3 regions of the Halomonas sp. H33-56 genome follow, and region 2 is predicted to be linked to each of the others. Evidence: predicted binding sites of a transcription regulator. Region 2 holds the regulator's gene; each other region holds the start of a gene.

The links. The regulator sigma-54, encoded in region 2, starts transcription at its own class of promoters, with help from an activator protein. The targets are predictions, from matches to a motif close to TGGCACNNNNNTTGCTNT.
Region 1: a site for sigma-54 is predicted at 3,829-3,846, ahead of speB (agmatinase). Genes of this name have one in related genera too.
Region 3: a site for sigma-54 is predicted at 2,115-2,132, ahead of NFH98_RS04360 (sugar phosphorylase). Genes of this name have one in related genera too.

Annotation. Positions count from the first base shown of each region.
Region 1 is NZ_JAMSHP010000001.1:4,168,891-4,175,868, forward strand. Features, by position in the region: gene NFH98_RS17760 (YfcC family protein) at 1-288, opposite strand, end outside; gene NFH98_RS17765 (mechanosensitive ion channel family protein) at 555-1,469, shown strand; gene NFH98_RS17770 (DUF805 domain-containing protein) at 1,630-2,145, shown strand; gene NFH98_RS17775 (sigma-54 interaction domain-containing protein) at 2,176-3,678, opposite strand; gene speB (agmatinase) at 3,910-4,860, shown strand; gene NFH98_RS17785 (YjiH family protein) at 4,953-6,338, shown strand; gene NFH98_RS17790 (HD domain-containing protein) at 6,352-6,978, shown strand, end outside.
Region 2 is NZ_JAMSHP010000001.1:1,694,054-1,701,031, forward strand. Features, by position in the region: gene ptsN (PTS IIA-like nitrogen regulatory protein PtsN) at 1-125, opposite strand, end outside; gene hpf (ribosome hibernation-promoting factor, HPF/YfiA family) at 131-439, opposite strand; gene NFH98_RS07355 (RNA polymerase factor sigma-54) at 599-2,011, opposite strand; gene lptB (LPS export ABC transporter ATP-binding protein) at 2,284-3,009, opposite strand; gene lptA (lipopolysaccharide transport periplasmic protein LptA) at 3,009-3,539, opposite strand; gene lptC (LPS export ABC transporter periplasmic protein LptC) at 3,552-4,127, opposite strand; gene NFH98_RS07375 (KdsC family phosphatase) at 4,124-4,690, opposite strand; gene NFH98_RS07380 (KpsF/GutQ family sugar-phosphate isomerase) at 4,723-5,721, opposite strand; gene NFH98_RS07385 (calcium/sodium antiporter) at 5,752-6,702, opposite strand; gene NFH98_RS07390 (ATP-binding cassette domain-containing protein) at 6,952-6,978, shown strand, end outside.
Region 3 is NZ_JAMSHP010000001.1:952,861-959,838, forward strand. Features, by position in the region: gene dsbG (thiol:disulfide interchange protein DsbG) at 1-123, opposite strand, end outside; gene NFH98_RS04360 (sugar phosphorylase) at 282-2,039, opposite strand; gene nrdR (transcriptional regulator NrdR) at 2,233-2,718, shown strand; gene ribD (bifunctional diaminohydroxyphosphoribosylaminopyrimidine deaminase/5-amino-6-(5-phosphoribosylamino)uracil reductase RibD) at 2,715-3,875, shown strand; gene ribBA (bifunctional 3,4-dihydroxy-2-butanone-4-phosphate synthase/GTP cyclohydrolase II) at 4,089-5,234, shown strand; gene ribH (6,7-dimethyl-8-ribityllumazine synthase) at 5,356-5,853, shown strand; gene nusB (transcription antitermination factor NusB) at 5,850-6,350, shown strand; gene thiL (thiamine-phosphate kinase) at 6,363-6,978, shown strand, end outside.

The DNA.
Region 1 (6,978 bases), 2.5 Mb from region 2:
GCCGGCGATGAACACGATGAACAGGTACAGCGAGGCCGCGTTCAAGCCCTTGGGAATCGCCACGAAGATGTCAAAAGGCGAGATCGCCGCCACGTCGCTCAGATAATGAAAGGAGTCCGGCACCACGCGGGTGCGTCCATCCTGCATGACCCGCTCGAACTCGCCGGCGGGAATGATGAAGGTCAGCGCATAGGTGGCGAGCAGGATCAGGAAGATCAGCACCATCGGGTCTGGCACCGTGCGATACCACTTCTTGCGCTCTTTCAGCGTCTGGTCGTGGGCACTCATGGAGTTGTCCTTGTTGTGGAAGAACCGTTCTGGATCGTTTGTCGAAGAAGGCCTGGCGATGGAGTGACGCCGCGAGCGTATCGCGGCCACCTCCAGATGAACAAAAGTATTTATCATGATAAATAGAGGGTCAAGTCGGAACCGACGAGGTATCCGGACTGCCAGCGTTGGCAGGTGACGCGCGATTTGCCTGGCGCCCCGCTATGCTCAGCAACAAGGGCGCAGGATAGTGCGCCCGCCGCCTGAACATGGCCCGGGAGGATGCGATGGAAGAACTGGAACAACTACCCTTCGTGTCGCTGCTGCTGGGAGAGGTTCAGGCCTACCTGTCAGACATTGGTTCTGCTGGCCCACGACTGGCCGCCGGCCTGCTGCTGATCCTGGTGACCTGGCTGGTGGCGAGATTCGGCCGCGCCCTGGTGGCGCGGGTGGCCGACAAGGCCAAGCTCCGACGCAATCTGCGCGATGTCCTGACCATGCTGACGGGGCTCTGTCTTTGGCTCGGGGGACTTCTGATCACCATCACCCTGATCTTCCCCACCGTCACTCCCGGCAAGGCCCTTACCACCCTGGGCCTCGGTTCCATCGCCATCGGCTTCGCCTTCAAGGACGTGTTCGAGAACTTCCTCGCCGGCCTCTTGATCCTGTGGCGAGAACCCTTCCAGATCGGCGACCACATCGCCCTGGAGGCCAACGACGTGGAAGGTCAGGTAGAGCAGATCACGGTGCGCGACAGCCGTATCCGCCGCACCGACGGCCAGATGATCGTGGTGCCCAACGCCCTGCTGTTCCAGCAGCCGGTCATCGTCCGCACCAACCGCGATATCCGGCGCACATCCATCATCGTTGGCGTCGCCTACGACGAGGACGTGGACCAGGCTCGCGAGATCATCCAGGGCGCGGTCGCCGAGGTGGACTCGGTGCGCAGCGACGTACGTGCGGTGCAGGTCTTCGCCAAGGCCTTCGGCGCCAGTTCCATCGACTTCGAGGTGGCCTGGTGGACCGGGTCCCGCCCCGTCGACATCCGCGCTTCCCGCGATCAGGTGGTGGCATCCATCAAGCGCGCGCTCGATGAGGCCAATATCGAGATTCCCTTCCCCTACCGCACTCTGGTGTTCAAGGACCAGGCAGAGGCCGAACGCTTCCATCCTTCGGAAGCAGGTCGCCCACCAGACTTATGAACCAGCACTATTTACGCGGTTCGTACTAGAAACTACGTGATCGCCTATCTAGACCAAGGGAGAAAATGGGTAGGATTCAAGTCGGAAGGACGCAGCTTATCGAACCAGTCTCCCTCAACTGCACACCGGCATCACGCTGGATCTACAGGACGAGATACCGATGCATCGCCCTACTGCTCCCGGATTTCACGACCCTGTCGCCCCCGGTCACTCATCGCCCCAGGCCTTCGAGCTCAGGCGAGTGTTGCCGGGCTACTGGTTCGACAGCCTGGCGGGGCGCGAGAGTCGTCTCGACTTCTGTCTCAACGCTACCCTGGCGCTATCGTTCTACTATGCCGCCCTGTGGGCGACCACCATCACCGCCCCCGCCCTCGAGGACGCATTGACGATCAAGGCAGGCCTGCTGGGGATCTGGTGGGTTGTCATCAGCCTTCAGCCTTTGGTGCTCCACGGCACTCGTCGCCTGCACGACCTGGGCCAGGCGGGCTTGTGGAGCCTGATGCTGCTGGTCCCCGGCGCCAACCTGCTGCTGACGGTGGTACTCGCCATGCAGCCCGGGGAGTCCAGCGACACCGAGCACGACGAACAGGGCTCCACCAGCGGTGCGGTATTGGTGTTGAAGCCACTGCTGATCCTGGCCACCTGGGTCGGGTTCTTTTACGTCTTCCGTCAGTAAGTGCCGCAGAGCTCGGCCCTTCATCACCAGTCACCCGATCCGCAACCCATGCTGCTTGAGCTTGCGCACCACGCTTGGCTGGCTGATGCCCAGCTGTTCGGCGATGGCGTAGGTGGTGGGAAGGGTACGGCAGCAGTCGGCAAGGATCTCACGCTCGCGCCGGGCCAGGGCGGCCTTCAGGCCCTCGCCCCGGGCAAGCGGCAGCTCGGGTCGCGCTGCACCTGGTGCGGATAGTGTCGCGGGTGAAGTAGCGCCATCAGCCAGCGCAGCGGAGGCTCCGGTGACAGACGCCGCCGTCTGCTGCGCTTCACGCTGCTGCGAGCCGAGCGGCCCTAACGAGGCCCCCGTGGGCGGCACCAGCAGATCGCCCTGGATGACATCGTCACTGGATAACCAGGCCCTTTCCAGGGTGTTTTCCAACTCACGCACATTGCCCGGCCAATCCCAGCCCATCAGTGCCTGCCACACGTCTCGCGCCAGCATCTTGTCGCGTCCATAACGCCGATTGAGGCGCTTTAGCTGGCGCTCGACCAGGCCGGGAATATCCTCGCGGCGCTCGCGCAGGGGCGGCAGGGTGACCGGAATCACGTTCAGCCGGTAGTACAGATCCAGGCGAAACAGGCCCTGCTCGACCCGTGCCGACAGGTCCTGATTGGTGGCCACCACCAGGCGAAAGTCGACCCGTCGCGGGGCCCTGTCCCCAAGCCGCGTAATACTGCCGTCCTGGATGGTCTTGAGCAGCTTGGTCTGCACCGCCAGGGGCAACTCGCCGATCTCGTCGAGAAACAGGGTGCCGCCCTCGGCCTGCTCGATCAGCCCCTTGCGGCCCCCCGGCGCGGCGCCGGAAAACGCGCCCTTTTCATGGCCGAACATCTCCGATTCGAACAGGCTTTCAGGGATGGCGGCGCAGTTGACGTCGATAAAGGGGCCATCGCGGCGAGAACTCCAACGGTGCAGCTGGCGGGCGAAAGCGGTCTTGCCCACCCCGGACTCGCCCAGCATCAAGACCGTGGCGTCGGTGGGCGCGACCCGCTTGAGCAGCAGCGCCACCTCGCGCATCAGCTGGCTTTTCACCTCCAGGTCATCGAGCTCGGCCTCGAGTGCTTCGCTGTCGCTCTCCAGCGCATGGCCCCGGCGCAAGTGCTCGCTGAAGCGGCGCTGCAACAGCGCGTACTCCTGCTGCAGCAGCTGCAGATCGGTCAAGTCCATGGAGCGGCTGACCACCGCCACCAGCCGCTCACCCTCGAATACCGGATGGGCCTGGGCGATGACCCTGCGTCCGGTGCCGGTGCGCTGGACCAGCTGGGCCGGCCGCCCGCTGCGAATGACTTCCAGGCTGACCGACGGGGTCAGCACGCCATCGGCCTCGAGCCGCTGCACGCTGGTGGCGCAGAGCTCTTCGCAGGACATGCCGTAGACCGCCGCCGCCCCGGGACTGACGTCGCGGATACGACCATCCGGCGCGACGATGAAGAAGTGGTCGTGGGCGGTGTCGATGATGGTCTTGAGAATCTTGGTGTCGTCGTCGCTCATCCAGCGATCCATAAATGCATCATTGATTCAGAAGTGTATCACGATGCGTCGGGATCGCGATTCACTTCTGGATCACGTCTATCACCACAGCAGACCTTCCCTTGGAATCCCTGCACCTCTATTACATCTTTAGTATAAATGCTTAAAAGATGGCACGACGTCTGCATCACCCATAACAACCGTCAGGCCCAGGGCCGCGACCGTCCCCATCCACGATGCCAGGAGTTCCCTGTGAGCGACTTCAATCAACCTCTCGGCGGCAACGAGATGCCGCGCTTCGGTGGCCCTGCCACCATGATGCGTCTGCCCACCCAGACCAGCGCCGAGGGTCTGGACGCCGCCTTTATCGGCATTCCCATGGACATCGGCACCTCCAACCGCCCGGGCACCCGACTGGGGCCGCGCCAGATCCGCGACGAATCGCGCATGCTGCGCCCCTACAATATGGCCACCCGTGCTGCACCCTTCGACAGCCTGCAGGTGGCGGACATCGGCGACGTGCCGATCAACACCTTCAACCTGCCGAAGAACCTGGACATCATCAGCCGCTTCTACGACGACGTCCTGTCCCACGACTGCGTGCCGCTGACCCTGGGCGGTGACCACACCCTTACCTGGCCGATCCTGCGCGCCATCGCCAAGAAGCATGGCCCGGTCGGGCTGATCCATATCGACGCCCACGCCGACGTCAACGAGCACATGTTCGGTGAAGAGGTGGCCCACGGCTGCCCGTTCCGCCGTGCCCAGGAAGAAGGGCTGCTGGACGCCAACCGGGTCGTCCAGATCGGCCTGCGCGGCACCGGCTACGCCGCCGAGGACTTCGACTGGTGTCGCCAGCAGGGCTTCCGCGTGGTCCAGGCCGAACAGTGCTGGCACAAGTCTCTCGAGCCGCTGATGGCCGAGGTGCGCGAGCAGATGGGCGATGGCCCGGTGTACATCTCGTTCGACATCGATGGCCTGGACCCGTCGGTGGCGCCCGGCACCGGCACGGTGGAAATGGGCGGCCTGACCTCGGCCCAGGGCCTGGAGATCGTGCGCGGCGCCCAGGGGCTCAATATCGTCGGCGGCGACCTGGTCGAAGTCTCCCCGCCCTACGACCCCAGCGGCAACACCGCCCTGATGGGCGCCACCCTGCTCTATGAAATGCTGTGCGTGCTCCCCGGAGTCGCGCGCCGCGACTGAATCCTCACAGGGCCAGGGAGTGGCCCTGGCGACAGCCAACGAGGCGCCCGCGTCAGGGCGCCGACCATTACAACAGCAAAGAGTGATCGCCCATGTCCTCCCACCTGCATTCTGCCGACAAGATCACGACCGACGGGGGCAAGCTAAGCACCCATGGTCTGATCAAGTTCCTCGTCCCGTCGTTGATCGGCATCCTGCTGTTCCTGGTGCCCTTCTCGGTCGGTGACACCATCAACATCGGCATGGGTCTGGCCGCCGACTGGCTCAAGGCCACCCTCGGCGACGCCCTGCCCGCCATCGCCACCGTAGTGCTCACCCTGTCCATCGTGCTGACCCTGGTGGTCAAGCTGACCAAACCAGGCTGGGCCCGCCAGGGCGCGATGAAGGAGCTGTTCGACATCGCCCCGCTGTGGGTGGTGATGCGCGCCCTCGGCGCCGCCTTCGCGCTGATGACCTACTTCCAGGTCGGCCCGGAGATGGTCACCGCCTCCTTCACCGGCGGGGTGATGCTCAATGACCTGGCGCCGGTGCTGCTGACCTTCTTCTTCTTCGCCGCCATCCTGCTGCCCTTCCTGGTGGACTTCGGCTTCATGGAGTTCATCGGCTCCATGGTGCGCACGCCCTTTCGCAAGATCTTCGGGCTGCCCGGGCGCAGCGCCATCGACGCCACCGCCTCCTGGATGGGCTCCGGCACCGTCGGCGTACTGATCACCACCCAGCAGTACGAGCAGGGCTTCTACAACGCCCGCGAGGCCTCGGCCATCGCCACCAACTTCTCGATCGTGTCGATCGCCTTCGCCCTGCTGGTGACCAGCTTCATCGGCATCAACCACCTGTTCGTGCCGTTCTACCTGACCGTGGTGGTCGCCGGCCTGGTCGCCGCTGTCATCGTGCCGCGCCTGCCGCCGCTGTCACGCAAGGCCAACACCTACTACGAGCCGGTGGGCTGCCAGATCCAGGAAGAAAACACCGGCAACCAGAGCCTGTTGCGCTACAGCCTGGGCATCGCCGTGGCCCGCGCCGAGACCGCCCCGGGCCCGCTCAAGCTCGCCCGCCTGGCACTGTTCAACGTCGCCGACATCTTCTTCGGGCTGCTGCCGCTGGTCATCGCCATCGGTACCGTGGCGCTGGTACTGGCCGAGTTCACTCCGCTGTTCACCTGGCTGTCCATGCCGATGGTGCCGGTGCTCGAGTGGATGGGTCTGCCCGAGGCCGAGGCCGCCGCGCCGGCGACCCTGGTGGGTTTCGCCGACATGTTCCTGCCGGCGGTACTGGCCAGCGATATCGAGAGCGAACTGACCCGCTTCGTCATCGCCTGTCTGTCACTGACCCAGTTGATCTACATGTCAGAGATCGGCGCCCTGCTGCTGAAGTCACGGATCCCGCTCAAGCTGTGGGAACTGGTGGTGATCTTCCTGCTGCGCACCGCCATCACTCTGCCCATCATCGTGGTCATGGCCCACTGGCTGGTGGGTTGATCGGGAGGCCGACATGACAGACCCAAACGATGCTCACGCCGCCGGCAAGGCGGCCTTCACCCGCATCGACCAAAGCACGGCAGAAGACTGGGCGGTGATCGCCGCCCACGACGCCGACTACCTGGCCGGCCTCGCCTACAGCGTACTGGATACCCTCGCCCGGCTGGGCGAGGGCCACCAGCCCTACCAGATCACCCGGCTGGAGCACTGTCTGCAGAGCGCGACCCGGGCCGAGCGTGCCGGCGCCGACGAAGAGATGATCGTCGCCGCCCTGGTCCACGACATCGGCGACGAACTGGCGCTTTTCGATCACGCCGCCTTCGCTGCCTCGATCCTGCGCCCCTTCGTCAGCGAGAAGACCCACTGGATCGTCCAGCATCACGACGTCTTCCAGGGTCACTATTACTGGGACAAGGTCGGCGGCGACAAGGACGCCCGCGAGCGGTTCCGCGGCCACCCCTGGTTCGACGACTGCGAAGCCTTCTGTCGTGACTGGGACTGTCCGTCCTTCGACCCCGCCTATGACACCCTGCCGCTGGCGCACTTCGAGCCCATGGTCAGGCGGATCTTCGCAAGAGCCCCCTACTCGGTGGCCCCGGACCCCGCCCTCGCCCCTGGCTCGTCTCAAGCCTCTGATCCG
Region 2 (6,978 bases):
TGGCTGTCCAGGCTCGGGGTGTTCTGCGCAATGAAGGTGCTGAAAAACTCCAGCACCCTCTTCTTGCTGCCTCCCGGGACATCGAACAATGTGCGCTCGGGAGGGAGAATGGCTTCCAATGTCATGAGAGTCAGCGAATTCCGGCGCCTTGGGCGCGGGCTTGGGATTTTTCCTTGTGCTTGACCAGCTGGCGGTCCAGCTTGTCGGCAAGGGCGTCGATAGCAGCATACATGTCGCCGTCCTGCGCTTCGGCATGCAGGTCGGCACCGGCGGCGTGAAGGGTGCAGGCGGCCAGCTGGCGTTCCTTTTCCACCGAGAGGGTCACCTGGACGTTGGTGATGTTGTCGTAGTGGCGCTCCACACGGGCGAGCTTCTCTTGTACGTAGTCACGCAGGGGATCGGTCAATTCGACGTGGTGGCCGGTGATGTTGACTTGCATGACAGGCTCCTTGCTCTTTCGGGTGGTGGCTTGATTGTAACCCTTTTTCCGATCCTGCAAACCCCCTCGACGCTACGCAGAAAGACGCAGATGTCATGCGAAATTTCAAGTGCTTGCGCTTTCCCGATAACTAGGCTAGCGACGCCGCAGCGCAAGGCCTCAGCGCAGTCGCTTGCGCTCGCTGGAAGACGGAATATTCATGGCTTCCCGGTACTTTGCCACGGTGCGTCTGGCGACATTGACGCCGTCTTCCGCCAGCAATTCCACCAGTTTGCTGTCCGACAGAGGTTTGCGGGCAGGTTCCTTTTGAATCAACGATTTGATCATGGCGCGGATGGCGGTACTGGAATGGGCGTCGCCATCCTGGCCGACCTGGCTCGAGAAAAAATACTTCAACTCGAACACGCCGCGAGGCGTGTGCACGAACTTCTGGGTGGTCACGCGGGAGATGGTGGACTCGTGCATCTCCACCTTGTCTGCGATATCGGCCAGCACCAACGGTTTCATGGCCGCTTCTCCCTGCTCGAGGAAGTCGATCTGACGCACCATGATTTCCCGGCCGACCTTCAGCAAGGTGTCGTTGCGGCTGGACAGACTCTTGATCAGCCAGCGCGCCTCCTGCAGGTGGTCCTTGAGGAACTGGTTGTCCTGGCTCTTGTCCGCGCGCCGAATCAGCGCAGCGTAGTCGGGCTGGATGCGCAGTCGGGGCATTGCATCCGGATTGAGTTCAACGCGCCAGCCCTCTTCGGTGTGGCGTACCACCAGGTCGGGTATGACGTAGTCGTTATCGCTGTCACCGAACTGGCTGCCGGGACGTGGGTCGAGGCTCCGGATCAGCTCGATGACGCTGTCGAGTTGGTCGTCATCGAGTCCTAGTCGGCGCTTCAGCAGACGTCGGTCGCCGCTGGCCAGCGCCTCGAGAAACTGTCTTACCAGTCGTCCGGCCTGGGGCAGCAGGACGGTATCGCGAGGCAGGCTATCCAGTTGCAGCATCAGACATTCGCGCAGGTCGCGGGCGAACACTCCGGTCGGTTCGAACTGTTGCAGCCGAACCAGCACCGCCTCCACCTCGGCGAGGGGAGGGGGGCGACGACCGTCTTGCTCGAGCCCTTGGGCGATGTCATCCAGTGTCTGCTCGAGATAGCCGTCGGCGTTGACCGCGTCGAGCAGGCTCTCGGCGATCAGGCGTTCCTGGTCGCTGACGTCGAGCATCGCCAGTTGCCAGCTCAGGTGGCTGTGCAGTGACTGGGAGCTTGCCTGGCGCTCGAAATCCGGCGCCTCGCCACTGCCGGCGGGGGTGGTGCCCAGGTCCTGGTAGGTGTCGGACCAGTCGCTGTCCACACTGAGTTCCGAGGGAATCTGATCCGCCCAGTCATCTTCCACGGCTTCCCTGGTCTGCTGTTCGCCGAACTCGTCCTCGAGTTCGAGCATGGGGTTGGCCTCCAGCGCCTGATGGACCTCCTGGCGCAGGTCCAGGGTCGAAAGCTGCAGCAGGCCGATCGCCTGTTGCAGTTGCGGGGTCATGGTCAGCTGGGTACCGATGCGCAGCTGCAGTGACGCCTTGAGGGCCATGGGTCGGGATCCACCAGTGTTGTCGAAAGGCTTTACCCTAACGACGAGTCATCAGACATGCAAGCATCTTGCCAAGTTGGTGTTTTTTGACCTGTGGGAGGGAGTGAAAAGGTCGATGTGGAACAACTTGGTAGGGGGGGGGAGGTGGTTCTTTCGAGGGAGGCCCTGTGTGCAAGGTGAGGCCGACCCTTTCGGGGCCGGCGGTTGGATGCTGATGCTGGCAAGTGTTGCGGCCGCTTGATGCGACTGCGGCTGTCGGGCGGCCCTGCGGTCTAGAGGCGGAAGTTCTCGCCCAGGTAGACCTCCTTGACGCGCTGGTTGGCGAGGATGGACTCGGCGCTGCCCTCGGCGATGATCTGGCCGTCGCCGACGATGTAGGCACGATCGCAGATATCGAGGGTCTCGCGCACGTTGTGATCGGTGATCAGGACGCCGATATCGCGGGCCTTGAGTTGACGAATGATGGACTTGATCTCGCCCACCGAGATCGGGTCGACCCCGGCGAAGGGTTCATCGAGGAGGATAAAGGCCGGCTCGGTGGCCAGGGCGCGAGCGATCTCGACCCGGCGCCGCTCCCCGCCGGACAGGCTCATGCCGGGGTTGTCGCGAATATGGCTGACGTGGAAATCCTCGAGGAGTTGCTCGAGACGTGCTTCTCGGCCCTCGCGGTCGAGGTCCTTGCGGGTCTCGAGGATCGCCATGATGTTGTCGGCCACCGACAGCTTGCGAAAGATCGAAGCCTCCTGAGGCAGGTAGCCGATACCGGCCAGCGCGCGCTGGTGCATGGCCGCGCGGCTCAGGTCCCGATCATCGATGCTGATGCTGCCGGCGTCGGCTCTGACCAGGCCGACGATCATGTAGAAGGAGGTGGTCTTGCCGGCCCCGTTGGGGCCCAGCAGACCGACGATGCTGCCCTGCTCGATTGACAGGCTGATGTCCTGGACGACGCGACGCTTCTTGTAGCTCTTGGCCAGATGGCGAGCGTGGAGAGTCTTCATCAGTTTCCTTGGCTTTCCGGCTCGAGGGTCATGCGAATGCGCTGCTCGCCCTGGACGCCCTGGGCGCTGGAGCGGGCCTGGACCACGCGGCGATCGAGGAAGTACTCCAGATAGGCACCGTCGAAGGTGTCATTGGCCTTGTGCAGCTCAGCCTGGTCGATCAGCTCCATGCGGCGTTCGGCCACGTGGTAGATCACCTTGCGGCCCCAGCCCTTGACCACCGGTTCTTCCGGGGATGGCTTCTGCTCGAGGTAGGCACGTGAGCCGGTCGCGGTCGCCAGTGACAGTTGTCCCTGGTCGTTGCGCTGGATCTCGACGCGTTCGCCGGTGAGGATCATGCTGCCTTGCACAATGCGCACGTCGCCGGTATAGACCGCGGTACCGGCGCGATCATCGAGATCCAGCTGGTCGGCCTCCACCTGAATCGGTGCGCTGCGATCACTTTCCAGCGCCAGGACACTGCTGCCGGTGGCGCCGGCGGCCAGGCCAAGGGCCAGGGCAAGCAGGAGGGCGGGACTTGGACGCATCATGGAAGGGGCTCCTTATTGAGGCTCTGGCGGATGATGACCGGTGACATTGTCGGTCAGGCGAGCGGTATTGTCATGGATCCAGGCGTCGAAGCGCTCCCCTTGCATCTGTTGAGGGGGTTGGCGTAGGACGGCTGGCGTTTCGCTCCAGACATGGCCACTGTCGCTGTCGTAGACCAATACCTCTGTATCAAGCTGCCAACGCTCCGCGGGGGCCTCGAGATGGGCGTCGCCCGACAGGGTCAGGGGGTTGCCGTCCGGACCCAGTTCACCGTTGTCGGCGTCGGCGATCCACTCTCGGCCGCTGTCGTCGATCAGCGCAAGGTCCGGCTGGTCCACCCGGGTGATGTCGTCGAGTGGTGTGTGCACAAGGCGTGGCGTATCGATGCGCTGATGGGGGGTGCCCTGGGCATCGAAGCGGGTCAGGCGGGCATCCACCAGGTAGTAGTCGGGCTCGCCGGCCTTGTCATTGGGTACCAGGTCGGGGACGTTGCTCTCGCGGGGGTCGAGCAACGTCAGGCCGCCACCGAGTACCAGCAGCAGGATGACCAGCCAGAAGCGAAAGCCTGGACGCAGTGCGCTCAGTTTCATGTCAGCGGTCCGTTGCTCAGGTAGCTGTCGATGATATCGTCGAGGCGGCCCTGGGCCATCAGCAGGGTGTCGGTGATCTCGCGCACCGCGCCATGTCCGCCGGCAACCTGGGTGACCCAGTCGGCGTGCTGACGAAGGTAGCAGGGGGCGCCTGGCACGGTGATGCCGACCGCACTGCGATGGATGCAGGGCAGATCCGGCAGGTCATCGCCGCAGTAGGCGACCTGGTCGAGGGTCAGGCCCAGCGAATCGCACAGCGATTCAAGGGCGGGCAGCTTGCGCTCGACCCCTTGCTGTACGTGCTCGATGCCGAGTGCTCTGGCTCTTTGAGTGACCATGGGGGAGCTGCGCCCGGTGATCAGGGCCACCTGGATGCCGGCGCGCTTGGCCAGCTTGAGGCCGTGGCCATCCAGGGTGTTGAACGCCTTCAACTCGGAGCCGTCGGCGTGGAAGTACAGTCGACCATCGGTCAGTACGCCGTCCACGTCCAGCGCCAGCAGCTTGATGTGGCGCAGGCGCTCCACCAGTTCCGGCGCGAGGGAGGCGAGAAGCTCGTGAGACATGACGGCGTTCCTTGTAAAGGGATAAATGAGGCTCAGATGACACCGGCGGCCAGCAGGTCGTGCATATGCAGTGCACCGATTGGGCGCTGCTCGTCATCGACCACCGCCAGGGCGGTGATCCGGCCTTCTTCCATCAGCTTGACCGCTTCCGCCGCCAGGGTGGCGGGGCCGATGCGTCGCCCGGGGGTGGTCATCACGTCATCCACGGTAAGCGAGCTGAAGTCCTGATGGCGATCCAGGGTACGGCGCAGGTCGCCGTCGGTATAGACCCCGGCCAGGGTGCCGTCGGGGGACACCACGCAGGTAAAGCCGAGTCCCTGACGGGTGATCTCGAGCAGGGCATCGCGCAGCGGCGAGCCCGACGGTACCGAGGGCAGCCGGTCGCCGGTATGCATCAGGTCGGCCACGGTCAACAGCAGTCGCTTGCCCAGGCTGCCGCCCGGGTGGGACAGGGCGAAATCCTCGGCGGTGAAGCCGCGGGTCTCGAGCAGCGCCACCGCCAGGGCGTCGCCCAGCGCCAGCGCTGCGGTGGTCGAAGAGGTCGGGGCCAGGTCCAGTGGGCAGGCCTCGCGCTCGACCCCTGCGTATAGATGGGCTTCGGCGTGGCGGGCCAGGGTCGACTGTGCTCGGCCGGTCATGCTGATCAGTGGAATGCCCATGCGCTTGAGCAGCGGCAGCAGGGCAGTGACCTCGGCGGTTTCGCCGGAGTTGGACAGTGCCAGGACGACGTCGCCGGGCGTGATCATGCCCAGGTCACCATGACTGGCTTCGCCGGGATGGACAAAGAAGGCCGGCGTGCCGGTGCTGGCCAGGGTGGCGGCGATCTTGCCGCCGACATGTCCCGACTTGCCCATGCCGGTGACGACCACCCGGCCGCGGCAGGCCAGCAGCAGTTGGCAGGCACGGTCGAAGTCGCCGTCGAGACGCCCGATCAGGGCGTCGATGGCGTCACGTTCCAGCTCCAGGGTGCGTCGTGCGATATCGCGGACGCTCAGGGTCGGCGTCTGCGCCGAGGAGGGGTGTTTGCTCATGGCCATGATTGTTGCCGTTTACTGCCGTTGTCACAAGGGGCCTGCCGCGACCGAAAGGCCGAGCCAGGTCAGATAAAGCGCATAGGTGCAGGCCAGCAGCGCGCCGATCCAGCGCCCCAGGCGCCCTCGGCGTTGCCACAGCAGCAGCGCCGCCAGCAGCAGCGTCAGGCCAAGCATTACCGGAAAGTCGCGGCCGGCGGCTGCGGGATCGGTGGCTCCCGGCGCCAGCAGCGCCGGTACCGGCAGTACCGCCAGCATATTGAACAGGTTGGAGCCGATGACGTTGCCGATGGCCAGATCGTGGTGGCGCTTCAGCGCGCTGGCCACGCAGGCGGCGAGTTCCGGCAGGCTGGTGCCGATGGCGACGACGGTCAGACCGATCACCAGCTCGCTTACGCCAAAGGTGCGTGCCAGCTCAGTGGCGCCCCAGACCAGGGCGCGGGAGCTGGCGATCATCACCGCCAGGGTCAGCACCAGCCAGCCGATGGCCTTGCCCAGTGCCATGCCGGGAATGTCGTCGGCCATCTCCTGTTCGGCCTCGTCGGCGCGAAACAGCCACCACAGACTGAATACCAGCAGCGCGATCAGCAGGGCCGCGTCGAGGCGATCGAGGCTGCCATCGGCCAGGGCGTAGCCGGCGAGGCCGGTGGCGCCCAACAGCAGTGGCAGCTCGCGGCGCACGATGGTGAAGCGCACCGGGATCGGCACCACCAGTGCAGTCACGCCCAGTACCAGCGCGATGTTGGCGATATTGGAGCCCAGCGCATTGCCGGTGGCCAGGTCGGGGGCGCCATCCAGCGAGGCCATCACCGAGACCACGATTTCCGGGGCAGAGGTGCCGATGGAGACGATGGTCATGCCGACCAGCATGATGCTCATGCCGGCGCGGTAGGCGGTGGCGGCGGCGGCGCCGACAAAGCGATCCGCGCTCCAGAGCAGGCCCACCAGGCCCAGGGCGACGACGACAGACGGTAACAGCATGGAGAACGACTTGGTTGCAGAAAGGGCGCCCATTGAACCCTTAGATAAACCTGCGCGCAAGCGCGCAACCGGGGCACTGGCATGCTGCATTTGAGTTAAGATACGATGTTCGAAAACCGAGCGCGGCTCAAGGCGCTCTATTCTCAAGGTTCGGGCTCAGGTCTGGCCAGGCGTCGAATCCGAGGATTCGGGGCCGGCGTCCGGTCTGAACCGCCGGTTCACGGTGATACTGACTCTATAGGGACTGCGATGACGGCTTCCTCCTTGGTGGAGGTG
Region 3 (6,978 bases), 740 kb from region 2:
GTGGCCCTCGGCCTCGACGCTGGACAGTGGCATCAGGCCGAAGGCCACCGCCGCCAGGGTCATGAAGGAACGCTGATGGCGGGGCAGGTCGGGCAGGCGGGGCAGTCGGGGGCGGCGGGGCATGTCGTTACTCTCCGGCATCTTGTAGGACGAATCCCGCGACAAGCGAGAATCACTCGCACTAGGACAGCAGCAAACGCCTTCGGTTCGACCGCTGACGTCGCCGGGCAGTGAAAGCGCCAGGGCCGCGCTGTTGTGCGATACACCGAGCGTGCGGCGACTTATCTGTCGGTGCGCACCAGCCACAGTGAACGATAGGGGGCCAGGGTGTCGACGGGCCGCCAGGCGCCTCCTTCCAGCAGGTCCTGCCAGCCGGACTGATCGAGACCGTCCAGTACCAGTGGCTGAGGCCGATCGGTGACGTTGTGAATGGCCAACAGTCGACGGCCATCGTCCAGGGGGCCGCGCTGGATCGCCAGCAGCTCCGGTGGTGTGGGGATGACCGTCTGGGCCGCATCGGGGTGGAAGCAGGGTTCCCTGCGACGGATCTCGAGACGGCGGGTGAGGGCGAAGAACACCTCGCGGGTCGGCGTGTGACGGCTGTCCAGCAGAGGTTCCAGCTCCTGGCGGTCCCAGCGCTTGCGATTGATCGAACGCAGGCGCCCGCTGCGTTCGACCCCGTCGTGGTCGTTCTGGGTGGCGGTCAGGCAGTGCAGGTAGACGCCGGGGATACCCTTCAGCACCAGCATCAGGTGCTGACTCAACAGGAAGCGCTCGACCTGCCACGGGTCGGGTCCGCGCCTGGTGCCGCTCATGGCATCGAACCAGGTGATATTGAGCTCGTAGGGGCTGTCGCTGCCGTCGGCCTGCCGGCGCATGCTGACGAAGCCACCGAAGCGCTGCATCAATGCGACCAGGGCGTCGATCTCGTGGCCTTCCAGCCAGCCTTCCAGCGGGCGCACGCCAATGCCATCGTGGCTGGCGGTGAAGTTCAGATAGCTGCAGCCGGCGGGGAGCTCGGGCAGGCTGTCGAGCCAGCGTGCCAGGGTGCCGGCCTCGCCACTGGTCAAGGTGTGCAGCAACAGAGGTGGCAGCGGGAACTGATAGACCAGGTGGGCCTCGTCGGGCGGCGTGTCCTGTCGCTCCAGGCCGAAGTAGCTGATGTTCTCGGCGTGGGGCACGTTGGTTTCGGTGATGATCAGGGTGCCGGGGGCGACGTGGTCGACCACCGCCCGCAACAGCCGCACCACCGCGTGGGTCTCGGGAAGATGGATACAGCGGGTGCCGGGGCGTTTCCACAGGAAGGCGACGGCGTCCAGCCGGACGATGCGGGCCCCCTGCTGCAGGTAGAACAGCAGGATGCCGACGAATTCGATCAAGACGTCGGGGTTGGCGAAGTTGAGGTCGATCTGGTCCTCGGAGAAGGTCGCCCACAGGTGACGAACGCCACGGCGGGTGCTGACGGGGACCAGTAACGGCGAGCTGCGCGGACGCACCACCTCGCTGAGATCGGTATCGGGGTCCATCTCGATGAAGTAGTCGCGCCCGGGCAGGTTGCCGCCGAGATAGTCGGCGAACCACAGTGATTCTCGCGAGACATGGTTGAGCACCAGGTCCACCATCAGATCATGGTGACTGGCCAGGCGCCGGATATCGCGCCAGTCGCCCAGTTTCGGGTCGACCTCGCGATAGTGGATCACCGAGAAGCCGTCGTCGCTGCTCCAGGGGAAGAAGGGCAGCACATGGACACCGCTGAAGACGGTCTTCAGGCGCTTGCTCAGGAACTCATCGAGTACCGCCAGGGGGGGCTTGTCGGCATCCAGCAGCGAGTCGCCATAGACGATCAGCCACTGGTCCTGCTCGCTCCACAGCGTCTGGCGTGCACCATGACGGTGCCTCAACCCGGCCCCCTGCGCTTCGATCAGGCGCAGCAGACGGCGCAGGACCTCTTCGCTGCGTGCACCATAGAGAGGCGCGAGCAGCTCTGCGGCACGCTGGCGAAAGTCGTCGGGTTCCAGGGGGGAGAGGTGGCTTGCCATGGTGTCCTCCGCAGGCGTGGGGGCGCCTTGCCCCGTGAGCGCTCGCCATTTCATTGACGGCTAGAAAGAAAGTATCAAGCACAGGGCGTGCCAACTCAGCTGAAATCGCGGATGACCTGGGCCATTGCGCTGGGCGGGGCAGGCCTCAGCCGTTACACTATGGCGACATATTTTTCCTGCCGGACTGTCCGCTATGCATTGCCCCTTCTGTGGCGCCCAAGAGACCCGAGTGACTGACTCCCGGCTGGTCGCCGAAGGTGATCAGGTGCGCCGACGGCGGCAGTGTGCTGGCTGCGGTGAGCGCTTCACCACCTACGAGACCGCTGAACTTATCATGCCACGGATCATCAAGGCCGATGGCTCGCGGGAGGTGTTCGACGAGATCAAGCTGCGGGCCGGCATGCTGCGGGCGCTGGAAAAACGCCCCGTCAGCGCCGAGTCGATCGAGGCGGCGGTGGAACGTATCCGCCAGAACCTGCGCGCACGGGGCGAGCGCGAGGTCCAGGCGCGGGTGGTCGGTGAAGAGGTGATGAATGCCCTGAAGCGCCTCGATCAGGTGGCCTATATCCGCTTTGCCTCAGTCTATCGACGGTTTCAGGATATCGACGAATTTCGCGCCGAGATCGACCGCCTGGCCCAGGAGCCGAGTTTCTCGCCCGACACCGGGGAGAGCACATGAATCCGACGGACATCACGGCAGGCCAGGATGAAGCCTGGATGGCCAGGGCATTGAAGCTGGCCGAACGCGGTCGCTACACCACCATGCCCAATCCGAGGGTCGGTTGCGTACTGGTCAAGCACGGCAAGCATCTGGCCGACGGCTACCATCAGCGCGCCGGGGAGCCCCACGCCGAGGTCCATGCACTCGAGGCTGCCGGTGAGCACGCCCGAGGCGCCACCGCTTACGTGACGCTGGAACCCTGCTCCCACCAGGGGCGCACAGGGCCTTGCTGCGATGCCTTGATCAAGGCCGGTGTCGCCAGGGTGGTGGTAGCCATGCAGGATCCCAATCCTCAGGTGGCGGGACGCGGTATCGCACGCCTGCGTGACGCCGGGGTCGAGGTAAGGCTCGGTTGCCTCGAGGCGGACGCCCAGGTATTGAACGCCGGCTTCGTGTCGCGCATGACCCGGGGGCGTCCACGGGTCAGCCTCAAGCTCGCCATGAGCCTCGACGGCCGTACCGCCATGGCCTCCGGCGAGTCCCAGTGGATCACCGGTGCCGAGGCTCGGCGTGACGTCCAGCGGCTGCGGGCTCAGAGCTGCGCCATCCTCACCGGGGTGGATTCGATCATCTTCGACAACTCGCGGCTGACGGTGCGTGCCGATCAGCTCGGGCTCGATGACGCAGAGGCCATCGCCCGACGCCAGCCGCTTAGGGTCGTGGTGGACTCGCGCCTGCGCATGCCGCTGGCCGCGGCCTGCCTGAGCGAGCCAGGGGAGACGCTGGTGGTCTGCGTCGAGGGCAGCGAATCCCCTCGCAGAGACGCGCTGATGCGCTCCGGCGCGCGGGTGCTGGAGATGCCTGCAGGCGACGACGGCCGCGTCGATCTTGGCGCGCTGCTCAAGTGGCTCGGTGACGAGGGCGGCTGCAACGAGCTGTTGGTGGAGACCGGCGCGACCCTGGCAGGTGCCTTGATGGATGCCTGTCTGGTGGACGAGTTGCGTCTTTACATGGCGCCGACCCTGCTCGGCTCCGACGCGCGCGGGCTGATGGCGTTGTCGGGCATCGAACGCATGGCCGAGCAGCGGCCTCTGGAAATTCTCGATATCCGTGCCCTCGGCAAGGACTGGCGTATTCTGGCGCGCCCGGCGCTGGCCGCCTGCGCCGAGCACTGACCCGACGAAAGTCACCGGGGCCCGGGATCGTAGTAGCGGGGCTTCATATAAGCGGCGCCCGACGCGGAGTCGCAGTGGCCGATCTTGATATAAGCGGCGCCCGACGCCCTGTCTGGTCTTTGTCTTTGACTGGCGCCCGACGCCGCGCCACGGTACCCTGACGCGGTTTCTGGCCGCCGTCGCGAGTGGCCATTTTAGATCCAGGGAGCATACATGTCGCAGTCTTCCAGCGGGGGCCTGGCCCCTATTGCCGAACTCGTCGAGGATATCCGCCAGGGCCGCATGGTGATCCTGATGGACGACGAGGATCGGGAAAACGAAGGTGACATCATCATGGCCGCCGAGAAGGTCGAGGCCTGGCACATCAACTTCATGGCGGTTCACGCCCGTGGTCTGATCTGCATGCCGATGACCCGGGAGCGCTGCGAACAGCTCAAGCTGCCGCTGATGGTGCAGGACAATGGCTCCGGTTTCGGTACCAAGTTCACCCTGTCCATCGAGGCCGCCGAAGGCGTCAGCACCGGCATCTCCGCTGCTGACCGCGCACGCACGGTGCAGGCCGCCAGCGCGCGCAATGCCAAGGCAGAAGACATCGTCCAGCCCGGCCACATCTTTCCGCTGATGGCCGAGCCCGGCGGCGTGCTCAGGCGCGCCGGCCACACCGAGGCGGCCTGCGATCTGGCCGCCCTGGCCGGTTGTGATCCCAGCGGTGTGATCTGCGAGATCATGAACGACGATGGCAGCATGGCCCGACGTCCTGAGCTCGAGCGCTTCGCCGAGACCCACGGGATCAAGATGGGCACCATCGCCGACCTGATCCACTACCGGATCCACAACGAGCAGACGGTAGAAGAGGTCGAGCGACTGCCGGTGACCACCGCCTACGGTGAGCTGACCGCCCACGTCTTTCTCGACCGCACCCACAAGGTGCACCACCTGGCGCTGGTGAAGGGCTCGCCGAGTCCGGACAGCGTGACCACGGTGCGGGTGCATCTGGCCAACGAGATGCGTGACCTGATGTGCCTGGTCAAGGGCGAGGACGCCTCCTGGCGCGCCCACCAGGCGCTGGAAGAGGTGGCGCGGGCCGAGCAGGGTGTCTTCGTGCTGCTCGATGACATGCGTCCGCATCAGGACCTCAACGATATGCTGCAGGTGTTCCTGGAGCGCCGCCGCACCGCTCGCGGCAGCGAGTCCGACGGCGCCGGCAACTACCTGACCATCGGAACCGGCTCCCAGATCCTGCGCGAGCTCGGTGTCGGCAGGATGCGTCTGCTGAGCTCACCGTGGAAGTTCTCCGCGCTGTCGGGTTTTGATCTCGAGGTGGTGGACATCGTCTCGCCAGGTGATATCAGCGGTTGATTCACGCCGGGCGAGGCAGTAATGCTGGCGTCCGGTGTTTCGGTTTTTACCAGGGGACAGGCCCTTTGACAGGGTCACCCCGACTACCGGCCCCAGGCCGGTACATTCAGGAAGATTCAAGATGCAACCTATTTCCCAAGTCGAAGGCAGCTTCGTCGACGTCCAGGGCCGCTACGTGATCGTCGTGGGCCGCTTCAATCACCATGTGGTAGATAGCCTGGTCGAGGGCGCGGTGGACAGCCTGGTGCGCCACGGGGTGGACATGGAGATGATCGACATCGTCCACGTCCCGGGCGCCTGGGAACTGCCGCTGGCGGTCAAGCGTGTGCTCGCGGTGGCGCGTCCCGACGCCGTGGTCGCGCTCGGCGCGGTCATTCGCGGCGGTACCCCGCACTTCGAGCACGTGGCCGGCGAGTGCAATTCCGCGCTGTCGCGGCTGCAGCTGGAGTTCGATACCCCGGTGGCCAACGGTGTGCTGACGGTCAACTCCATCGAGCAGGCCATCGAGCGGGCCGGCACCAAGGCCGGCAACAAGGGCGTCGAAGCCGCCATGGCCGCCATGGAGATGGTGTCGCTGCTGCGTCATTTTGGTGACGATGCCGAGGAGACCCCCGCATGAGCCGCGAACAGCGTGCGCCCAGCAAGGCCCAGCAGTCTCGCCGTGCGGCTCGCGAGCTGGCGGTGCAGGGACTTTATCAGTGGCAGATGACGGACAAGTCCATCACCGCGGTCGAGGCCGAATTTCGCAGCCAGGTGCCCGATGACGACCTGGAGGTGCACGAGAACTGGCTCAAGGTCATGGAAATCGCCGATCTGGCGCTGTTCCATGAGCTACTGCATAACGTCGCACGCTACCGCAAGGAGCTCGACGCCTCCATCTCGCCGCTGCTGGACCGCCGCCTCGAGGACATCGATCCGATCGAGCTGGCGATCCTGCGCCTTGGGGCCTACGAGCTGTCCAAGCGTCTGGAGGTCCCTTATCGGGCGGTGATCAACGAAGGGGTCGAGCTGGCCAAGTCCTTTGGCGCCACCGATGGCCACAAGTACATCAACAGCATTCTCGACAAGCTGGCCATCAAGCTCAGAAGCGCCGAGGTCAGTGCCCGTCGCCGCTGAAGGTCGCGCCTGATGTACGGAGAATTCGAACTCATCGAGCGCTGGCTGGCGCCCGCGACGGGCGAGCCCGGCAAGGCCTCCGGCGTTTCGCTCGGGGTGGGTGACGACGCCTGCCTGATGCGCCCGGCGCCAGGGCACGAACTGGTCGTCAGCGTCGACACGTCGGTGGAAGGGCAGCATTTTCCCGAAGACGCACCGCCGCAGGCGCTGGGGCATCGTGCCCTGGCGGTGAGCCTGAGTGATCTGGCCGCCATGGGCGCGCAGCCGCGCTGGTGTCTGATGGCGCTGACGTTGCCCGAGGTGGAAGAGCAGTGGGTGGCAAAGTTCGCCCAGGGCTTCCATGCTGTGTGCGACGAGGCGGACATGACCCTGGTCGGGGGCGACGTCACCCGGGGCCAGCGCGCCGTCAGCGTCACCGTGATGGGTGAGGTACCCACGGGCGAGGCGCTGCGTCGTGACGGTGCCCGTGCCGGCGACGTGCTGGCGGTCACCGGTGCGCTGGGTGGCGGTGCCGGGGGACTGGCGGCCTGGTACGAGGGTCAGCGAGATCTTGAGTCACCGCTGCTTGCCCGCTACCTGTTGCCCCAGGCGCGCTGGCAGGCGGGGCTGGCACTGCGGGGACTGGCCA